One region of the Rhodoferax sp. GW821-FHT10B06 genome, then DNA from elsewhere that is predicted to be linked to it. Evidence: predicted binding sites of a transcription regulator. Region 1 holds the regulator's gene; each other region holds the start of a gene.
What was found. The regulator sigma-54, encoded in region 1, starts transcription at its own class of promoters, with help from an activator protein. The targets are predictions, from matches to a motif close to TGGCANGNAANCTGCTTT.
Positions count from the first base shown of each region.

Region 1 (7,450 bases):
GAAACGGAACAGGCGGCATTCGATGGGGCCGTTCCACATGGGTACGCGGCGCGACTCTTTGAGGCGCATCTTGCCGGGCAGCTTGAGGTCGGGCGTCAGCATCCAGGCGGTCCAGCCGGCATAGTTACGCTTCCAATGGGTGGCCAGTTGGGGGAAGAAGTCGGCGCTGCCGTCCTCGGTCTGTGCGGCTTCGCGCCGGCCCGCGACACCTGCCACCTCAATCCGCTCGCCGTAGGGCGGGTTCAGCAACATCACGCCGGATTCGGCCGGTGGCATGCGCTGCAAGGCGTCGCCGCCACGGAACTCGACCACGCCACTGACGCCCGCGCGCTCGGCGTTGCGGGTGGCAAAATCGACCATGCGGAAGGCCACATCGCTACCGAAGATCTGCGTCTCGGGCTCATGCTCGGCGGCGTGGGCCTGCTCCTGGATGGCGCTCCACACATGGGGCTGGAAGGGCAACAGCTTCGCAAAGCCAAAGCGGCGCAGGCTGCCGGGCGCAATATTGCAGGCGATCTGCGCGGCCTCGATGGCAATGGTGCCGCTGCCGCAGCAGGGGTCGTACAGGGGCGTAGTGCCATCCCAGCCGCTGGCGGCGATCATGGCGGCGGCCAGCGTCTCTTTCAGCGGCGCGTCGCCCTTGTCTTCACGCCAGCCGCGCTTGAACAGCGCGTCGCCCGAGGTGTCAATGTAGATGGTGGCGCGCTCGGTGGTCAGGTGCAGGTAGATGCGCACATCGGGCCATTGCACGTTGACATCGGGGCGCACGCCGGTCTTGAAGCGGAAGCGGTCGGCCACCGCGTCCTTCACTTTCAGCGCGGCGAAGTTCAGCGAATTGAGCGGGCTGTGCTGCGCCGTGACTTCGATCTTGAAGCTTTGCTTGGGCGTGAACCAGATCTCCCAGGCCACGTTGCTGGCGGCTTCGTACAGGTCTTTTTCGCTGCGGTATTCGGTGTTGGACAGCTCGATCAGCACGCGCTGCGCCAGGCGGCTGTGCAGGTTCAAGCGCATCGCGTCACGCCAGGAGGAGCGCACCAGCGTTCCGCCCCGCATCACCCGCAGGTCTTCGCCCTGCAGGCCGGTAATACCGTGCACCTCTTCGGCCAGCAGCTCTTCCACGCCGGCGGCGCAGGGTAAGAATAATTGGAGTTGGTTCATATCGTTATTTCCATGGTGTCACGCTACGCTGCTTGGGGCAAGCGGGGCGAAGCTCTTTCCTCCAGCTGCGGCATACCGTGCACGCGGCCTGGGGGAGAGCATGTTCTACAGCGCTTTGCGCAGGTTCGTAGGGGCAATGCGCAGCGCTTCGCGGTACTTGGCCACGGTGCGGCGCGCGCATTCAATGCCCTGCTCTTTCAGCATGTCGGACAGCTGGCTGTCGCTGAGCGGCTTCTTCGGGTCTTCGGACGAAACAAACTGCTTGATCAGCGCGCGCACCGCCGTGCTGGACGCATTGCCGCCGGTCTCGGTGCCCAGGGACGAGCCGAAGAAATACTTCAGCTCGAAGGTGCCGTAGGGCGTGGCCATGTATTTGGCGGTGGTCACGCGGCTGATGGTGGACTCGTGCAGTCCCAACTCGTCGGCGATCTCGCGCAGCACCAGGGGACGCATGGCCAGTGCGCCGTGGCTGAAGAAGTTCTTCTGCCGCTCCACGATGGCGTTGCTGACCCGCAAGATGGTGTCAAAGCGCTGCTGGATGTTCTTGATGAACCAGCGCGCCTCCTGCAGACGCTGCTGCAGCGCGGCGTTGTTCGATGAATCCTTGCCGCCGCCCTTGTGCTGGCGCAGCGCATTGGCGTAGATGTCGTGCACGCGCAGGCGCGGCATGACCTCGGCATTCAGCTGCACCCGGAAGCGGGCCTGGGCGCCACGCCCGACCTTGACCACGATCACGTCGGGCACCACGATGTTGCGCTCCACATCGACAAAGCGCCGCCCCGGCTTGGGCTCCAGCCGGGCGATCAGCGCCATGGCAGCCTTGATATCGGTCTCGGTGGCGCGGCACAGCTGGGCCAGGCGCTTCACGTCGCGCCGGGCCAGCAGGTCCATGGACTGGCGGCAGATGCGCATGGCCACCTTGCGCGCCGGGTCATCGCCCAGCACGGGCTGCAAACCCTCCAGCTGCAGCAACAGGCATTCACCCAGATGCCGCGCGCCCACGCCCGCCGGCTCCAGGCTTTGCAGCAGGCTCAGGGCCACGGTAAAGCGGTGTACCAGCTCTTCCACGGCCTCGGCGTCGTCGCCCGCCAGACCACGCGCCAGGGTTTCGAAATCGTCTTCCAGGTAGCCGTCGTCGTTCAGCGATTCGATCAAAAAGCGCAGCGCGGCCTGGTCTACCTCGCCCAGCCGCAGGGCCAAGGCCTGGCGGTGCAGAAAGCTGGTCAGCGACTCCTGGTTGCGGGCCAGCTCGGTGGCGTCCATCTCGCCGTCTTCACCCAGGTTGTTCTGGCGCGCCGGGGCATCGCCACCCCATTCGCTGTCGTCGGGTTTGATCTCGGAAGTGCCATCGCCATCCCAGCTGGTGTCGTCACCGCCAGTTAAAGGGGATTCAGCATCATTTGGGGCTTCTGCGCTGGATTCACTTGCGTATTCAGCTACAGAACTTGTAGCAATTTCAGCCTCGCGCTCCCCTGTGCTGACCGGCGTGTCGGACTGGGCCAGGCCGAACTCCTCACGTGCAGCCTCGTCCATATTGCGTTCCAGAAACGGGTTGTCGTCCAGCATCTGGTCCACTTCCTGGCTCAGTTCCAGGGTGGACAGTTGCAGCAGGCGGATGGACTGCTGCAGCTGGGGCGTCAGCGCCAGATGCTGTGAAACGCGTAGGGATAAGCCTTGCTTCATCGGAGCATCACATCTTGAAATGTTCGCCGAGGTAGACGCGACGCACATCGGCGTTGTCCACGATCTCGGACGGCGTACCCTCGGCCAGCACATTGCCGTCGCTGATGATGTAGGCGTGGTCGCAAATGCCCAGCGTTTCGCGCACATTGTGGTCGGTGATCAGCACGCCGATGCCACGCGACTTCAGGAAGCCGATGATGCGCTGGATCTCGATCACCGCAATCGGGTCGATACCGGCGAAAGGCTCGTCCAGCAAAATGAAACGCGGCTGGGTGGCCAGGGCACGGGCGATTTCCACGCGGCGGCGCTCGCCACCAGACAGGGCCATGGCCGACGAATCACGCAAATGCTCCACCCGCAAATCCTGCAGCAGCGCCGTCAGGCGCTTTTCGATCTCGGCACGGGTGAGGGACTTGCCGGCCTCGTCGTGCTGCAGTTCCAGCACGGCGCGCACATTTTCTTCCACCGTGAGCTTGCGGAAAATCGAGGCTTCCTGGGGCAGATAGCTCAGGCCCAGGCGCGAACGCCGGTGGATAGGCATGTGTTCCACCGACTGGCCATCGATGGAAATATGGCCGCCATCGGCCCGCACCAGGCCCACGATCATGTAGAAGGAAGTGGTTTTGCCCGCGCCGTTGGGGCCCAACAAACCGACCACCTCGCCTTTTTTGACGGCCAGCGTCACGTCTTTCACGACCTTGCGCTTGCCGTAGGCTTTTTGCAGATGGCGCGCCTCCAGGCGGCTTTCTCCCGACTCCACCACCGCCGTCACTTCTTCACGCCCTCCAGCGTGGTGGTGGGACGCAGCACCGGAGCTGGCCCTGCAGGCGCCGTGCCGCTAGCGGCCGACGCCGCAGCCTTGGGTGTCAACATGGCGCGTACGCGGCCATTCTGGCCACCGGGATTGCTGCCGGCTGTGCCACTGTCCACGGTGAATACATCGGTGGTGTTGTCGTAGACGATCAGTTCGCCGGTGATTTCGTCATTCACCTTGCTGCCGACCAGGCGACGCAAAATGGCCCGCTTGATAAAACGCACGTTGTCCAGCTTGCTGCTGTACTCGATGGTTTCGCCCTCGCCTTCTATGTATTCGTCCAGGCCGTCGCGTTTTTGCTTGAAATACGCTAGCTTGCCCGGCTCCGCCGTCACCACGCCGAACTGGTTGCCCTCGGCATCCTGGCGCACATCGACGCGGGCGCCACGGATGATGATGGTGCCCTTGGTCATCACCACCTTGCCGGTAAAGACATTGGTCTGCTTCAGATCGTCATAACGCGCCGCGTCCGCCTCGATATTCATAGGCTTGAGTTTGTCGGCTTTTTCCGCATGGGCCGCTCCGCCTAGGCCGACGAAACAAACCACGAGCAGTGAGAGTAGGGTGTTGATTTTCATAGAGGCACGAATCTTGCAATTCATTGTAACGGCCCCTCACCCCGAGTTGGACGTAGCCAGAAAAAAGCCCGCTGACGCGGGCTTTTTCATCTCTCCGACCTTGCCGGCCATGCCGGGATCAGGCTTTCTTGCGCTGCTCAGCCACCAGATATTCCACGATGGTCAGTGCACGCGGCATGCTCTGCGCCTGACTGCCGTCGGTGTAGAACTTGCCGGCCACGCCCAGAGCGGGCACGCCCGCGACCTGGTAGGCCTGCTGCAGCTGGGACGCCTTGCGCACCTTGGTGCTGACGCCAAAAGACTGGTACGTCTCGGTGAACTTGGTCTTGTCCAGACCCTGCTTCACGGCCCAGGCGATCACCAGATCATCTTTGTCCAGCCGCTGATGCTCCACATGGATAGCGTTGAACACCTTGCCATGCAGGGCGTCCAGTTGGCCCAGAGCCTCCAGCGTGTAGTACAGCTTTTGCGGCGGGATGAAGCTGTCCTGGAAGTTCACCGGCACACGCTTGAAGGAAATATCCTTGGGCAGGCGCTTGAGCCACTCCACCAGGGTGGGCTCAAACGCATTGCAATGCGGGCAGGCGTACCAGAAGAACTCGATCACCTCGACCTTGCCGGCTGGGGCTTCCGTAGCGACTGGCTTGTCCAGCACCAGGTAATCCGTGCCCGCCACAGGCGGCTTGCCCTGCGCCAGGGCGCTACCGGTATGGCCTACGGCCAGCGTGGAACCAGCCAGCACACCCGCTGAAGCCAGCGAAAACTCACGACGTTTCATTGCAAATCACTCCTTGTGGGGGGTCGGATCGGTGCCGAGCGCAAAAGTTCAGCGCGCGGCACCAGCTTCAAGAGAACTGGTCAGCGCTGTACGCGCACCAGGGTGGTTTCGCTACCGGCACTTTCCAGCCGGTCCTTGGCATGCTCGGCATCGTCGCGCTTGGCATACGGGCCCATGCGCACACGGTAGACGGTGCGGCCGGACTGCTCGCGCTCGGTAACCTTGGCTTCCATGCCCATCATGGCCAGCTTGGCACGCTGGGCCTCGGCATCTTCGGGCGTACGGTAGGCACCTGCCTGCACGAAGTACTCAAACGGCTCGGCTGTGGGTGCCAGCGCAGGCGCCGTGGCCACGGTGGCCGACGCAGCCGCCTTGGCTTTGACCTTGGCCAGATCACCCAGCGGGTCGGCCGAGGCTGCGGCCGACGGCTTGGCATCCGGCTTCACCGCAACGGCCGCCGGTGGCGTGGGCACCACGGCCGGAGTCGCCGCTGGCGCCGGTGGCGGCACCACCAGCGGAGCCGCAGCATCCACCGCGCCGGATGCCGCGGGCGCCGCAGAGCGCACCGGATTTTTACCGTGCAAGGGGGTATTCGGATCCCAGTCCTTGTTTTTCTGGCTTTCGACCGCATCGTGGTCGGCGCCATTGGCCTGGGTCTTGCCATTCATGAACGGCACCGGCACCTTGGTGACATAGACCGCCACCGCCAGCGCCGAGCCCAGGCCGACCACCACCCCGATGATGAAACCCAGGATGGTGCCGCCGCTTTGCTTTTGTTTAGTCATGCTTGCTGTCAATTACATTTTTTCCGGAGCATCCACGCCCAGTACTGCCAAGCCATTGTGCAATACCTGCGCGCAGGCGGCGACCAGGGCCAGGCGGGCCAGCTTGAGCGGCTCGTCGTCCACCAGCACGCGCTCGGCGTCATAGTAGCTATGCAGGTTGGCGGCCAGCTCGCGCAGGTAGAAAGTCACGTCATGCGGGGCAAAACCTTCGGTAGCGGCTGTCAGCATCTCGGGGTACTTGGCCAGCTGCAGCATCAGCGTCTGGGCCTGCGGCACCAGCAAGCTGGACAGGTCCACGCCCTGCAGCGACGCCACATCGCCACCCCAATCGCGCAGCATCTTGCAGATGCGGGCGTGTGCGTACTGCACGTAGTACACCGGGTTGTCGTTGTTCTTGGCCAGCGCCAAATCGATGTCAAAGGTGTATTCGGTATCGGGCTTGCGGCTCAGCAGGAAGAAGCGCACCGCGTCCTTGCTGGTCCAGTCGATCACGTCGCGCAGCGTCACATAGCTGCCAGCGCGCTTGGAGATCTTCACCTCTTCGCCGCCGCGCACCACCCGCACCATGGTGTGCAGCACGTAGTCGGGGTAGCCCTGGGGAATGCCCACATTCGCCGCCTGCAGGCCGGCGCGCACCCGGGCGATGGTGCCGTGGTGATCGGTGCCCTGGATGTTCACCACCTTGGTGAAGCCTCGCTCCCATTTGGCGATGTGGTAGGCCACGTCGGGCACAAAGTAGGTGTAGCTGCCATCGGTCTTCCGCATCACGCGGTTCTTGTCGTCGCCGTAGTCGGTAGACTGCAGCCACAGCGCGCCGTCTTGCTCGTAGGTCTTGCCGGCTTCCTGCAGGCGTTTGACGGTGGCGTCCACCCGGCCACTGGTGTATAGGCTGGACTCCAGGTAGAAGTTGTCAAACTTCACCTGGAAGGCTTGCAAATCCAGGTCCTGCTCGCGGCGCAGATAGGCCACGGCGAATTCGCGAATGGAGTCCAGGTCATCCACCTTGCCCGAGGCCGTGACTTCGCGGTCGTCAGCCTTGACGGTCTTGCCGGCCAGGAAGTCCTGCGCGATATCACCGATGTAGTCGCCGTTGTAGGCGGCTTCGGGCCACTCGGCGTCGCCCGGCTTGAAGCCTTTGGCGCGCATCTGCGTGCTGGTCGCCAGGGTGCCGATCTGCACGCCAGCGTCGTTGTAATAGAACTCGCGGTACACGTCCCAGCCCTGGGTGGCGTACAGATTGCAGATGGCATCGCCCAGCGCTGCCTGGCGGCCATGACCGACATGCAGCGGGCCGGTGGGGTTGGCCGAGACGAATTCCACCAGGATGTGCTGGTTGTTGCTGGGCTGCACGCCGAAGCTGGCAGCAGCGGACAGCACCTCGCGCACCACTTCCTGCTTGGCAGCGGGCTTGAGCTTGATGTTGATGAAGCCCGGGCCGGCGATGTCGATGGCCTCGACCCATTTTTCGAACGCCGGCTGCTCCAGCAGGGCCACGCGCAGGTTTTCACCTAACTGGCGCGGGTTCAGCTTGAGCGGCTTGGCCAGCTGCATGGCGGCGGTGCAGGCGAAATCGCCGTGTGCGGCCACTTTGGGGGACTCGAACGCAGCTTTGGCGCCAGCGCCGGGGGCAATTTTTTCCAGCCCGACGGCCAGC
Region 1 is NZ_JBWKNO010000010.1:94,275-101,724, forward strand. Features, by position in the region: gene AC07O2_RS16470 (THUMP domain-containing class I SAM-dependent RNA methyltransferase) at 1-1,158, opposite strand, end outside; gene AC07O2_RS16475 (RNA polymerase factor sigma-54) at 1,264-2,841, opposite strand; gene lptB (LPS export ABC transporter ATP-binding protein) at 2,849-3,601, opposite strand; gene lptA (lipopolysaccharide transport periplasmic protein LptA) at 3,610-4,233, opposite strand; gene AC07O2_RS16490 (thiol:disulfide interchange protein DsbA/DsbL) at 4,352-5,011, opposite strand; gene AC07O2_RS16495 (SPOR domain-containing protein) at 5,092-5,796, opposite strand; gene argS (arginine--tRNA ligase) at 5,809-7,450, opposite strand, start outside.

Region 2 (7,450 bases), on a different contig from region 1:
GCACGGCATCCGCGTCAACGGCATCTCGCCGGGCGTGATCGACACCCCGATGTGGAAAGACGTGGACGCCCAGTTCGCCAAGGCCGAAGGCCTGCAGATCGGCGAGAAGAAGAAGGCCGTGGGCCTGGCTGTGCCGTTGGGCTACATGGGCGCACCCGAAGACGTGGCCCGGGCCGCGGTTTTCCTCGCCAGCCCCGAGGCTTCTTACATTACCGCCCAGACCTTGAATGTGGACGGTGGTAATGTGATGAGCTAAGTCAAAGGAGATAAGCATGGTCAGCCTGCGCCAACGCGCCCGCGAACCGGAGCTGGAGCATGACATGGGCCGCGACCCGACCCTGGGTTACGAGCCGCATGAAAGCCACAGCAGCCTGCGCTATCTGGAGCACGGCATACCCACGCCGCTGGTGCGTTGGCACCAGCACGAGGAATGCGAGCTGCACCTGATCGTGCAGACCCGGGGCAAGCTGTTCGTGGGCGACTACATCGGTCACTTCGAGCCCGGCAACCTGGTGCTGACCGGGCCGCGCCTGCCGCACAACTGGATTTCGGGCGACGACCCCGATAAGGTGGTGCATCTGCGCGACATGGTGCTGCAGTTCTCCGAAGCACCACTGCGCCAGATCGGCAGCGAGGTGGGTGAGCTGCAAGCCGTGTTACCCCTGCTGGAGCGGGCCCGCCACGGCATCGAGTTCTTCGATATGAGCGAGATGGCGCGCGATGCCCTGGTCCGCATCAAGCACAGCCATGGCCTGGCCCGGTTTGGCGAGTTTCTGATGCTGCTGGACAAGCTGGCCCGCTGCACCGACTACCGGCTGCTGTCCACGGTGCAGATGCAGAGCTTTGACGACGATGCCTCGCTGGCGCAGATCAGCGGCATCGTCAGCTTCCTGACCGAACACAGCGCCGAGCAGTTCACCATGGCCGAGGTGTCGGCCCGCGTCAATATGACGGAGAGCCAGTTCTCGCGCTATTTCCGCCGCGCTACCGGCAATACTTTCACCGACTTCGTGAACCGCCTGCGCATCAACCGCGCCTGCCAGCTGTTGATGGAGACAGACCGCTACATCAACAATGTGTGCTACGACGTGGGCTTCAATAATGTCGCCAATTTCAACCGCCGTTTCATGCAGATCAAGGGTATGACGCCGAAGGAATTTCGCCGCCAGGCCGAAGCCCGATTTGGTGGTAAAAACCCCTAGTGCTATATAAAACATAGCTGCTTGCGCAGGAAGAATATGCGGTAGAGTTAGTTTGTCCTTAGAACTAAGGCGGTGCGCCAAGCCCCAGGCAGCCAGGTCACCCAATTCCTACTTTCCCCGTACTTTCTATCCATAAGGCAATGCCATGTACCTTGGACTCGATTTAGGCACCTCTGAACTCAAAGCTTTGCTGCTGGCCGACGACCACCGCGTGGTCGCAGTAGCCCATGCGCAGCTCACCATACAGCAGCCCAAGCCCCTGTGGTCGGAGCAGGACCCGCACAGCTGGTGGCTGGCGCTGGAGTCGGTGATGGACCAACTGGCCGCTGGCCACCGGGCCGACTTGTCCGCCGTGCGGGCCATCGGCCTGTCCGGCCAGATGCATGGCGCCGTGCTGCTGGATGCGCAGGACAAGGTGCTGCGCCCGGCGATTTTGTGGAACGACGGCCGTAGCGGGGCCGCCTGCGAGGCCTTGACCCGGGCCGTGCCCGACGTCGGCCAGATCACCGGCAACCTGGCCATGCCCGGTTTCACCGCCCCCAAGTTGTGGTGGCTGCGTGAACACGAGCCCGAGATCTACCGCCAGACCGCCCGCGTGTTGCTGCCCAAGGACTATCTGCGCCTGCTGCTGACCGGCGAGGCCGTGACCGATTGCTCCGACGCCTCGGGCACGCTGTGGCTGGACGTGGGCGCGCGGCGTTGGTCGCCCAAGCTGCTGGACGCCTGTGGCCTGTCCGAGTCGCATATGCCCCGCGTGGTCGAGGGTAGCGAGGTGTCTGCCGGTTTGTCTGCGGCCCTGGCCCAACGCTGGGGCCTGCGCGCCGGCCTGCCAGTGGCGGGGGGCGGCGGCGACAACGCGGCCAGCGCGGTCGGCATGGGCGTGGTGTCGCCGGGGCAGGGCTTTGTCTCGCTGGGCACCTCGGGGGTGGTGTTCCTCGCGACCGACAGTTTCCGCCCGAACCCGGCGCAGGCCGTGCACGCCTTTTGCCACGCGCTGCCAAACCGCTGGCACCAGATGTCGGTGATGCTGTCGGCCGCCAGCGCCGTGACCTGGGCCACCAAATTGCTCAAGTTCGAGAACGAAGCCGCGCTGCTGGCCGCGGCCGCCCAGCTGTCGCCCGAGGCCCGGGCCCAGGCGCCGCTGTTCTTGCCCTATCTGTCGGGCGAGCGCTCGCCACACAACAACCCGAACGCCCAGGGCGTACTGTTCGGTTTGACGCACAGCGTTGATGCCTCGGCACTCGCCTACGCCGTGGTCGAGGGCGTGAACTTTGGCCTGTGTGACGGCTGGCGCACGCTGGCCACCGACCAGCCGGTGCATGCCCTTTCTGTGGTGGGTGGTGGCGCCCGCAGCGCCTGGTGGTCGCAAGAGCTGGCGAATACCCTGGGTGTCTCTCTGGTCACGCAGGAAGGCGGCGCTACTGGCGGCGCCCTGGGCGCAGCGCGCCTGGCCTGGCTGGCGGATGGCGGCACTGAGTCCGATGTTTGCCCCAGCCCGCCCGTCGCCCAGCGCTTCGAGCCCGTGGCGCAGACCGAGGCGGCAGTGGCCCGCTACGCCCGTTTCCGGGGGCTGTACCAAACCCTGCGCAGCAGCTTCCCAGCTTGACAAAAGTTTATATGTGTTTTAGGCCTCTAGCGCAGGTATCACCTTCGCAGGTAGCTATTGAATAGATAGCAATTGCCCACATGCCCCAAGCTTCGCATTCGCGTGCCCCCACTGCCGAATGGCAGGTGTTGCACATCCATCCCGGGGCACCGGCCAAGCCGGCGCTAGGTGCGTCCTGCAATGGCTGTGGTGTGTGCTGCCTGTCAGCCCCTTGCCCTTTGGGCATTCTGCTGTCGGGGCGGCGTAAAGGTGCCTGCGCGGCCTTGCGTTGGGACGATGCGCAGGCGCGCTATCTGTGCGGCGCTATCAGCCAGCCCGCCGATGTGCTGGGTCCACGCATGCACTGGGCGGCACCCTGGCTAGGCCGCTGGGCTCGGCGCTGGATCGCCGCCGGCGTGGGCTGCGATTCCACCTTACAAGTGGAGCGTCAAGACTGACGGCGCTGCTTGAACACGAGGTGCCGTGCCGACAGATAGTTGGACACCAAGCCCGCACAGCTGCCCAGTGCGACGCCCAGCGCCGCCTGGCCTGGTATCTGGATCCAGTGCAGGGTCGCCACATAGGCCGCGTAGTTCAGCACTGCGCCCCCCAGCATCGACACCATGTAGCGCAGGTACTGCTGCCACACGGAAGCTGATGCATCGGCCTGGAAGGTAAAGCGCCGGTTCAGCCACCAGGTGGCCGTGGCCGCCGCGATAAACGACAACACCCGCGCCGCGTACCAGCCCATGGCCCAGGCCAGCGCATACAGTACGGCCAGGTCTACCCCCAGGCCAATGACGCCCACCACGCAAAAGCGCAGAAAGGGGGGCAGGGCGCGCACGGGCTTAACCCGCGGTCTGCAGCGCCAGCCCAGCGTGTTCGCGCAGGGGGTGGAAGTGGATCTTGGGGAAGCGCTCCTGCGCCAGCCGCACGTCGTAGGGCGAGGTGCACAAATAGGCCAGCGTATCGGCCGCGTCGTGGGCCATGCGCATGGGGTAGGCATCGGTGAAGCTGCGCAGTTCGGCCGGGGTGTCGGCGGTGATCCAGCGGGCGCCGGTGTATTGGCAGCTTTCCAGGCGCACGTCGGCGTCGTATTCGGCCTTCAGGCGGTGTTGCACCACTTCAAATTGCAACTGGCCCACGGCGCCCAGCAGCATGGGGCCGCCGACGTCGGGGCGGAACACCTGGATCGCTCCCTCTTCGCCCAGCTGGGCCAGGCCCTGCTGCAGCTGCTTGGTGCGCAGCGGGTTTTTCAAAATCACCGTCATGAACAGCTCAGGTGCGAAGAAGGGCAGGCCGGTGAACTGCAGGCTGGCGCCGTCGGTGATGGTGTCACCCAGCTGCACGCCGCCGTGCGTGGTGAAGCCGATGATGTCGCCCGCATAGGCCTCGTCCACGGCTTCGCGGCGTTGGCTCAGGAAGGTCACCACGCTGGTCGGGCGCAGCTCTTTGGCGGTGCGCTGCACCTTGAGCTTCATGCCGGGCGTGTATTTGCCGGATGCCATGCGTACGAAGGCAATGCGGTCGCGGTGGGCCGGGTCCATATTCGCCTGCACCTTGAAGACCACGCCGGCAAAGGCCTTGTCTTCGGGCTGGATTTCCTTGACCACCGGCTGGCGGTTCACCAGTGTGGTGCTGGTGCGCGACTGGGGCGACGGCGCCAGGTCCACCAGTGCGTCCAGCACTTCCATCACCCCAAAGTTGTTCACCCCGGAGCCAAAGAATACCGGGGTTTGCTTGCCGGCCAGGAAGGCCTCCAGGTCCCAGGCGGGGGAGGCGCCGGCGGCCAGTTCCATGCTTTGCTCGGCGGTTACGAATTCAGCGCCAAAGCGCTTGATCAGCTCGTCGCGGTTGTCCAAGGCGATGGTTTCAAACTCCTGCGGCAGGCGTTCCTTGCCGGAGTCGAACACCGTCATGGTCTGCGTGCGCATATTCATGATGCCGCCGAAGGACTTGCCCTGGCCGACGGGCCAGGTCATGGGCACGCAGGGCATGCCGAGTTCGCGCTCGATCTCGTCCAGGATGTCCAGCGGCTCGCGCACTTCGCGGTCCATCTTGTTGACGAAGGTGATGATGGGCGTGTCGCGCTGGCGGCAGACCTCGATCAGGCGGCGGGTTTGTGCTTCCACACCATTGGCCGCGTCGATCACCATCAGGGCCGAGTCCACCGCCGTCAGCACGCGGTAGGTGTCTTCCGAAAAGTCCTTATGGCCGGGGGTGTCCAGCAGGTTGATCACGTGGTCGCGGTACAGCATCTGCATCACCGACGACGCTACCGAAATACCGCGTTGCTTTTCGATTTCCATCCAGTCAGACGTGGCGTGGCGGGTGGCCTTGCGCGCCTTCACCGACCCGGCAATCTGGATCGCGCCCGAGAACAGCAGCAGCTTTTCGGTCAGCGTGGTTTTACCCGCGTCCGGGTGGGAAATGATCGCGAACGTGCGGCGGCGGCGGGTTTCAGAAGCGTAAGACAAGGTGTTTTCCAGAGCAGGTCAGGGGCGCTGCCGGTGGGGCAGGCAACCTTAGATTTTAACCAGGGCGGCCGAAAACCTGGCACATACAGGCGCGCAGGCTGCGGGCGTGGCCAAACCGCACTGTTGTGTAGCTGTATGGATCGCAGTCAAGCTGGCATATTGCTTGCATCTCATCTTGGATACAAGTTGGGATGCGTAAAAATGGTGCAAACCGAAACTCTGGAAAGTGGTGCGGCGCTTGGCGGCATGGTCAGCGCAGAATCTGGCGCCTGGGCGGGGGCTGCGGCGGCCTGGCTATCACGCCCCGGCCAGGCCGTGGCAGGGGCACCCGGCGGGCCGCTCGCCGGCTGGCAATTTGCAGTCAAAGACAACCTGGACGTGCAGGGCCTGCCCACCACGGCGGCCTGTCCGGCCTTTGCCTATACGGCCACGGCCCACGCCGCCGTGGTGCACAAGCTGCTCAAGGCTGGTGCGTCGCTGCTGGGCAAGACCAATCTGGACCAGTTCGCCTGCGGCCTGAATGGCACGCGCTCACCCTATGGTCCGGTGCCGAATGCGTTTAACCCCGCCTATGTGTCGGGTGGCTCCAGTTCCGGCTCGGCCTATGTGGTGGCCACCGGCCAGGTGGATTTCGCGCTGGGCACGGACACCGCCGGCTCGGGCCGCGTGCCAGCCGGGCTGAACAATATTGTGGGCATCAAGCCGTCCAAAGGACTCATCAGCACCCGTGGCCTGGTGCCGGCCGCGCAGAGCGTGGACTGCGTGTCCATTTTTGCCCGTACCGTCGGCACGGCTGTGCGTGTGCTGGATGCCGCCATGGGTTACGACGCGCTGGACCCGTATTCGCGCGACCTGGTTTTGGCCCGCGCAGCCTTTCCGGAGCGGTTCCGGTTTGGCGTGCCGTCGCAGTTGGAATTCTTTGGCGACGCTATGGCCGAGGCGGCGTTCCAGCAGGGCATACAGCGCCTGGTGGAGATGGGCGGCACGCCCGTGTCGATTGATTACGCGCCGCTGGCTGCTGCTGCGGCGTTGCTGTATGACAGCGCCCTGGTGGCCGAGCGCTATGCCGCCGTGCGCAGCTTTTTTGATGCCCATGCCGACCAGGTGATTGAGCCGGTGCGCAGCATTCTGGCGGCAGGGCAGGGCTATAGCGCCGCCGACGTGTTTGATGCGCAGGTGCGACTGCGCGCCTACGGGCAGCAGGCCGCGGCGATGTGGGTGGGTAGGGACAGCATCGACCTGCTGCTGGTGCCCACCGCGCCCACCCATTACACGATTGCCCAGATGCAGGCCGACCCGGTGGTGCTGAACCGCAACCTGGGGGCCTATACCAATTTCGTCAATCTGCTGGACTACGCGGCGATCTCGGTGCCCAGCAGCATCCGGCCTGATGGCTTGCCGTTTGGCATCACGCTGATCGGCCCTTGCGGCAGCGATTGGCAGTTGGCCGAGCTGGGCCAGCGTTACCACCACGCGACCGGCCTGCTGCAAGGCGCGCTGGATCTGCCTTTGCCGGCACCACAACCTGTGCCGGGCTTGCTCCCTGCAGCCGTGGTGCGCGTGGCCGTGGTCGGCGCCCACCTGTCCGGCATGCCACTGAACAGCCAGTTGACCGAACGCTACGCCACTTTGGTCGCTTGCACCACTACGGCACCGGACTACCAGCTGTACGCCTTGCCCGGCACCGTGCCGCCCAAGCCGGGTCTGCTGCGCATTGCCCCCGGCGCAGGCACGCAGATTGCGGTGGAGGTGTGGGAAATGCCGCTGGCGCACTACGGCTCGTTCGTCGCGCTGATTCCCTCGCCGCTGGGCATCGGCAGCCTGACCCTGGCCGATGGCAGCACGGTGCAGGGCTTTGTCTGCGAGCCGCAGGCTTTGCAGGGGGCGACGGATATCTCGCACTTCGGCGGCTGGCGTGCCTACATCGCCAGCGGCAGCCTTGCCGGATGATTTTTCAGCGAAAGGCGCGGTGATGACAGAGCAGCAAATCGAAACCTATGTCGACGCAGCCGCCGCCGCGCTGGGCCTGGAGCTGGGCGATGCGCGCCCCGGTGTGCTGCGCTACTACGCCCTGGCGGCGGGCATGGCCGAGCTGGTACAGGCCGTGCCCTTGGCGCCGCAGGACGAGTCGCCCATGGCCTTCATCCCCGTTTCGCCAGTTGTGCCCGGAGACGCACCATGACGGC
Region 2 is NZ_JBWKNO010000001.1:340,453-347,902, reverse strand. Features, by position in the region: gene AC07O2_RS01640 (L-iditol 2-dehydrogenase) at 1-256, shown strand, start outside; gene AC07O2_RS01635 (AraC family transcriptional regulator) at 273-1,202, shown strand; gene xylB (xylulokinase) at 1,348-2,808, shown strand; gene AC07O2_RS01625 (hypothetical protein) at 2,889-3,245, shown strand; gene AC07O2_RS01620 (GtrA family protein) at 3,236-3,631, opposite strand; gene AC07O2_RS01615 (peptide chain release factor 3) at 3,636-5,264, opposite strand; gene atzF (allophanate hydrolase) at 5,466-7,214, shown strand; gene AC07O2_RS01605 (DUF4089 domain-containing protein) at 7,237-7,446, shown strand; gene AC07O2_RS01600 (AtzE family amidohydrolase) at 7,443-7,450, shown strand, end outside.
Region 2: the regulator sigma-54 is predicted to act here: its motif matches at 5,417-5,434, upstream of atzF (allophanate hydrolase).

Region 3 (7,450 bases), on a different contig from region 1:
GGCCAAATTGCAGCGCGCCAATCAGCAGGCCTGGCACGATCTTGTCGCACACACCCAGCATCAGGGCGGCATCGAACATATCGTGGCTGAGAGCGACCGCAGTGGCCATGGCAATGACATCCCGGCTGAACAGGCTGAGTTCCATTCCCGGCGTGCCTTGCGTCACGCCATCGCACATGGCGGGCACGCCGCCAGCGACCTGGGCCGTGGCGCCATGCAGGCGGGCTTCGGCCTTGACCAACTCCGGGTATGTGAGCAGCGGGCTGTGGGCCGACAACATGTCGTTGTAAGCGGTCACGATGCCGATGTTCAGCGCTTTTTCGGCAACCACCTTGAACTTGTCATTGTTCGGCATACCGGCAAATGCATGGGCCACGTTGGCGCAGCCCATGCGTTCGGCACCGGGCTTGCGCTGTGCAGCGGTCTCAAGGCGTTCCAGATACGCGCTGCGACTAGGCCCGCTGCGTGCGCGAATGCGGTCTGTGACCGCGCTGACGGTGGGGTGGAGTTTCATGTTTTTTGGTAACAAAATTACAACCTCCATGGTACCCCTTAACTGCAATTTTGTACCGCCCCGCAGTTACCAGTGGGTTACGAACGCCCCAGGGCAAACCCTTGGCCGCAGCCTCACCACAGGCCTTATTTGGAGCCCAATTTGCGGTACAGCGTATTGCGGCTGACGCCCAGTTGGCGTGCCGCCTGGGACACATTGCCGTCGCATTGCTGCAGCACCCGCTCCATGGTTCGCACCGCCTGCGTATGCAAGGGGCCGTCGTCAATTTCATCTTTTTGCGGCGTGGACACGCGCACATCCTGGACAAAATCGTCAGGCAAATGCTGCCAATCGATCACACACTCACCGCTATCTAGCAGCGCACAGGCAGTGCGTAAAACGTTGGCCAGCTGGCGTACATTGCCTGGCCAGGAGAATGCAGCAAAAGCCTGCGCCACTACGGGAGCCAGCTGTACCGCCTGGCCTGGCGCCAGCGACTGCAACAGCCGCTCGACCAGGGCTGACTGGTCACTGCGTTCGCGCAATGGGGGCAGCAGCAAGGTCAGGCCGTTGATGCGGTAGTAAAGGTCCTCCCGAAAGCGGCCTGCCTGCATTTCTTCCCGCAGGTTGCGATGCGTGGCGCACACCAGTGCAAAGTCCACGGCGACAGACTTGCCGCCGCCCAAGGCCTGTACCTCGCGCTCTTGCAACACGCGCAATAGCCGAGCCTGGAAAGCCAGCGGCATGTCACCCACTTCGTCCAGTAACAGCGTACCGCCCTGCGCCTCACGCAGGCGGCCAGGCGAACCCTCACGACGGGCTCCGGTAAAAGCACCTGGCAGGTAGCCAAACAGCTCGGCCTCGATCAAGGACTCAGGCAAGGCCGCACAATTGACCGCCACGAAAGGCCCGTCCTTGCGTGGACCGGCCGCATGTACGGCCCGCGCAAACACCTCTTTACCCACCCCGGATTCGCCCTGCAACAGCAAGGGGATCGGCTTGCCGGCCACGCGGCGCGCCTTGTCCAGGGCAGCTCGAAACACGCAGTCACCGGTATCCAGGGCTTGCAATGGGTCGGTGGCAGGAAGGCTCTTCGGGAGCAGATTGCCCGCAATGCTGACCGCACGCACACGCCCGCCGTCCACACGCAACCAGAGCGGCCGCCCGTCGGGGCTGCGCAATTGGCGTGCAGTGCCAGCAATAGGCAATATTTCATGCGCCAACGGCCACACGGACTCAAGCGGCACCCGGCCCATATTGTCCCGGGGCAGTCGCAGCCATTGCAGGGCCGCGGTATTGGCGCCCAGAATCCAGCCCTCTTCAGACAAGGCCAATAGGCATTCCGTCACCGTCCCTATGCCTTCCAGCTGGGTGTGGAAGCGCAGCCTGATCTGGCCGGCATAACGGGTTTCAAATAGCTTGTGCTCGATCATGCGGGCCGCTGACCGTACCAGGCCCAAGGTGTGCGGGTGGTAGCCACGGTGGTCACCAGAAATATCCAGTACGCCCAGCAAACGTCCAGCGGGGTCGTGTATGGGTGCTGCGGCGCAGGTCAGAAAACCATTGCGCTCAAGATAATGCTCACTGGCATGGACCACCACCGGAGACTGCTCCGCCATGGCCATACCAATGGCGTTGGTGCCCCTATATTGTTCGTGCCAGGTTGCCCCCGGGCGCAAGGCCACGCGGCTGGCCCGGTCCAGAAAGTCGTCATCGCCCAGGGTGTGCAGCAGCATGCCGCTGCCATCGGCCAACACCACCATGCAGTCGCTGTCACGGGTTTGCTCAAAAACAAACTCCATCACCGGCCGGGCGTGGGCCACCAGCTCACGTTGGTGTTCCAAGGCCCGGGTCAGTTGCGCCGAAGATGCATGGGGCGCCCCCGGTGTACGCCCGCTGGCTTGCAAGCCAAAGGACAGACTGCGCCCCCAGGAGCGCGCCAGCCTGTCGCCCAGCAGCTCCTTGGGGATATCTCCTTGGTTCAATAACTGGCGCCGTGCCTGTCGCAGGGCCAGCGCGGGCGTTCTAACGGTACTGTGTCCGGAATCCATGGTCTGTCTCCTTGCCACGCCCGGTACGTGCCGGGTGCAGTCATGTAGTGCCACTGTAGTGGGCTGGCGCATATGTGCAAGCGGTTTAACACAAGCCTGGTAGTGGCTGCTCCATTTTGGAACACCTGTCCCACAACAAGCTGACAACTGCAGGCCCATTGAGTGCGGCGTACCGCTACTTTCGCGCAGGAAACCGGCTTTCACGGCCCACAAAAGCATGTGGCACACACCCTGCACTACTTGCTGCGCACTAACTTGCAAGTGCTCAATAACCCAAAAGGAGACATCCATGCTTTATCCCCATCCCGGCAGCGACAATGCCCCCGTACAGTTCAAAGCGCGTTATGACAACTACATTGGCGGCAAATGGGTTGCGCCCCTCAAAGGCGAGTACTTTGACGTCGTTACGCCTATTTCTGGCAAAGTATTCACCCAAGCCGCCCGGTCGGGTCCAGAAGACATCGAACTGGCCTTGGATGCCGCGCATGCCGCGGCTGATAGCTGGGGCCGCACCTCGGCTGGTGAGCGCTCCAATCTGCTACTGAAGATCGCCGATCGCCTGGAAGCCCACCTGGAAAAGCTGGCCTACGCCGAAACCGTGGATAACGGCAAACCCATCCGCGAAACTCTGAACGCGGATATTCCGCTGACCATCGACCATTTCCGCTACTTTGCTGGCTGCCTGCGGGCCCAGGAAGGTGCTTTGAGCGAGATCGACGAAAACACCATTGCGTACCACTTCCACGAACCCCTGGGCGTGGTGGGCCAGATCATTCCCTGGAACTTCCCTATCCTGATGGCCGCCTGGAAGCTGGCGCCCGCCATAGGGGCCGGCAACTGCGTGGTGCTCAAGCCGGCCGAATCCACACCAGTCAGCATCATGGTGATGCTGGAGCTGATCGCCGATCTGCTGCCAGCGGGTGTGCTGAACGTGGTGAACGGCTTTGGCCGCGAAGCGGGCATGTCGCTGGCCACCAGCAAACGTATTGCCAAGATCGCCTTCACCGGCTCTACCGCCACAGGCCGGGTGATCGCCCAGGCTGCCGCTACCAATTTGATCCCGGCGACGCTGGAGCTGGGTGGCAAGTCGCCCAATATCTTCTTTGCCGACGTGGCTGACGCAGACGATGACTTTTTCGACAAAGCCATCGAAGGCTTGGTGCTGTTCGCCTTCAACCAGGGCGAGGTCTGCACCTGCCCATCGCGTGCCTTGATCCACGAGTCCATCTACGACAAGTTCATGGCCCGCGTGCTGACCCGCGTTAAAGCCATCAAGCAAGGCAGTCCGCTGGACACCGACTGCATGATGGGTGCCCAGGCGTCCCAGGTGCAGATGGACAAAATCATGTCTTACATGGATATCGGCATCAACGAAGGTGCTGAACTGCTGGTGGGCGGTCAACGCGCAACCATGCCAGCCGATCTGGCTGGCGGCTACTATGTTCAGCCAACCCTGTTCAAGGGCCACAACAAGATGCGCATCTTCCAGGAAGAAATTTTTGGCCCAGTGCTGGCCGTGACCACATTCAAGGATGAGGCTGAAGCCTTGGCGCTTGCCAACGACACGCCATACGGCCTGGGAGCCGGCGTTTGGAGCCGTGATGGCGGCGTGGCCTACCGCATGGGCCGTGCCATCAAGGCCGGCCGGGTCTGGACCAACTGCTACCACGCCTACCCTGCCCACGCGACCTTTGGTGGTTACAAGGAGTCGGGCATAGGGCGTGAAACCCACAAGATGATGCTGGACCACTACCAACAGACCAAGAACCTGCTGGTGAGCTATAACCCCAAGAAGCTGGGCTTCTTCTAAGCCCCTACCTGCAGTAGCCTTATCGCAGTACTGCCGCTGCAGGGTCTGAAATTAAGCCGCCCATGGATGGCCATGGCGGCTTATCAGGCTTGGTTCGGCGGCACAATCCAAGCCATGAGCCTAACTACTACCCAGCTTGCCGATCTGCGTAAAAGCTACGAGCGCGCAGAACTCAATGAAGAGGCATCCCACGCAGACCCGCTACAGCAATTCGAACAGTGGCTGAACGAGGCTGTAGACGCCCAGGTACCCGAACCCAATGCCATGACCCTGGCTACGGTGGCACACAATTTGCGGCCATCGACCCGTATCGTGCTGATCAAAGGCTTTGATGCCCGTGGCATCGTTTGGTACACCAATTACGAAAGCCGTAAGGGCCAAGAACTGGCGGGCAACCCCTATGCGTCCCTGCAATTCCACTGGGTGGAGCTGGAGCGTGTAGTGCGTATAGAAGGTGTGGTGGAAAAGGTCAGCGATGCCGAAAGCGACGCCTATTTCCAAAGCCGCCCGCTGGATTCCCGGTTGGGTGCATGGGCATCCCCCCAATCACAGGTGATTTCTAACCGCAGTACCCTGGTGGCCAATGCCGCCAAGTACGGCGCGCAGTTTCTTTTGAACCCGCCGCGCCCTCCCCATTGGGGCGGCTACCGCCTGCAGGCCGATCGCTGGGAGTTCTGGCAAGGACGCAAGAGCCGGCTACATGACCGCCTTCGCTATACATTAGATAGCAACACCCGCTGGATTCGCGAGCGCTTGGCGCCTTAAATATTTATAAGTCTGCAGGCATGTCATCCTCGCGTCCGCCTCCGGTCAAACCTATTCCCTGGCTCTTGCCGGGTGAACCCTTTCCACCTGTAACACAGGCCTGGGGTCCAACCGATCCTGCCCCTGGCCTATTGGCTGCGGGCGGCGCGCTGGATGTAGACAGTCTGCAGCGCGCCTATCGACAAGGTATTTTTCCCTGGTTCAGCACGGGCCAGCCCATCCTGTGGTGGAGTACCGATCCGCGCATGGTCTTGCACACCCAGGAGTTTCGCCTGCACCGTTCGCTGCGCAAAACTCTGGCACGCTTCGTCCGGACGTCGGGCTGCGAGATCCGCATAGACCATGCCTTTGCGGACGTCATCCGGGCCTGCTCAGGCAGCGCACGACCAGGGCAAACGGGCACCTGGATCGTGGCCGACGTCATGCAGGCATATATAGAGCTGCACCAGGCCGGCTACGCACACAGCATAGAGACCTGGATAGACGGAGAGCTCGCTGGCGGCTTGTATTGCGTGGCTCTGGGTCAGGCTGTCTTTGGCGAATCCATGTTCACCCGCATGCCCGACGCGTCCAAGATCGCGCTGGCCGCCCTGGTATGCTTTTGCCGTGCCCATGGCATCCCACTGATCGATTGCCAACAGAACACGGCCCACCTGGCGTCCATGGGTGCGCGCGAAATCCCCAGGGCAGACTTTTGCATGCAGATCGTACGCAACGCAAGCCAAGCCGCACCGCACTGGCAATTCAACCCCTTATACTGGGATGCACTGCTTGCTTCTAAGCCCGGCCTGTGACAAACCTCCATGAATTGCCGCTGCAAACCCTGCAGTTTTATGCGACGGCACCCTATCCCTGCAGCTATCTGTCGGACCGGCAGGCACGGTCCCAGGTGGCAACCCCCAGCCATTTGATCCAAACGGAAACCTATTCGGAGTTGGTACGCATGGGTTTTCGCCGCAGCGGCCTGTTCACCTATCGCCCCTATTGCGACGGTTGCCAGTCTTGCATGCCATTACGCGTGTTGGCCCATAGTTTTAAACCCGATCGCAGCCAAAAGCGCGCCTTGGCCCAGCACGGCTCATTGCAATCACGCGTGTTGGAACTAGGCTTTGTACGTGAGCATTACGAGCTGTATCTGCGTTACCAAAATGGCCGCCATGCGGGCGGCGGCATGGACCAGGACAGCATTGACCAGTACACGCAATTTTTGCTGCAAAGCCGGGTCAGTTCGCGTTTGGTCGAATTCAGGGAATTAGCCGTAGACGGATCGGCCAGCCGACTCAAGATGGTGTCTATTTTGGATGTGCTGGACGACGGCTTGTCCGCTGTGTACACCTTTTACGAACCTGAGCAGCACACGAGCTACGGCACCTATAACGTTCTATGGCAGATCGAACAAGCGCGGCAGCTGGGTTTGGACTACGTATATCTGGGCTACTGGATTGCGCAGAGCCCCAAGATGCTCTACAAGTCCCGGTTTGCACCCCATGAAATCCTGAAAGATGGTGTCTGGACCGCTGTGGCAAGCTAGCCCAGCACATCTTTAGCGGGCTTCATCAACGATGAGTTGATTTCATATTGTGCAACCGTACATTTCATAAGGTAAGATCCAGTATCTCTTAATGGGAACTGCAATGAAGCCATCAGAACCCAGTGCACCCGCCACTCCGACCGTCCAAGTCATCGAGCGCATGTTTGCGCTGATCGATGTTCTGGCATCCCGTGAAGATGCCATGTCGCTCAAAGAAATCAGCGAAAGAACGGGTCTGCACCCCTCCACCACCCACCGTATCCTGAATGATTTGGCAACCGGTCGCTTTGTAGACCGGCCAGAGCCTGGCAGTTACCGCCTGGGTATGCGCTTGCTGGAGCTGGGCAACTTGGTCAAAGGTCGTTTGAACGTACGCGACGCCGCCCTGGTCCCCATGCGCGAGTTGCACCGACTTACCCAGCAGCCCGTGAACCTGAGCCTGCGCCAAGGTGACGAAATTGTTTACGTCGAACGGGCGTACAGCGAGCGCTCGGGCATGCAGGTTGTGCGCGCCATTGGCGGGCGGGCCCCATTGCATCTCACCTCGGTAGGCAAGTTGTTTCTGGCCATGGATGAACCACAGCGCGTACGCGCTTACGCCATGCGTACGGGCCTCAGCGGTCAGACAAAAAACAGCCTGACCGATATCCACATGCTGGAGCGTGATTTGGCCAAAACCCGGCAGTACGGCATCGCACGCGACAACGAGGAGCTGGAATTGGGGGTACGCTGTATCGCCGTCGGCATTTACGACGACCAAAGCAAGCTGGTGGCAGGCCTGTCAATCTCTGCTCCAGCGG
Region 3 is NZ_JBWKNO010000002.1:67,635-75,084, forward strand. Features, by position in the region: gene edd (phosphogluconate dehydratase) at 1-514, opposite strand, end outside; gene AC07O2_RS03120 (sigma-54-dependent Fis family transcriptional regulator) at 640-2,544, opposite strand; gene exaC (acetaldehyde dehydrogenase ExaC) at 2,834-4,354, shown strand; gene pdxH (pyridoxamine 5'-phosphate oxidase) at 4,469-5,119, shown strand; gene aat (leucyl/phenylalanyl-tRNA--protein transferase) at 5,140-5,913, shown strand; gene AC07O2_RS03140 (arginyltransferase) at 5,910-6,650, shown strand; gene AC07O2_RS03145 (IclR family transcriptional regulator) at 6,754-7,450, shown strand, end outside.
Region 3: the regulator sigma-54 is predicted to act here: its motif matches at 2,765-2,782, upstream of exaC (acetaldehyde dehydrogenase ExaC).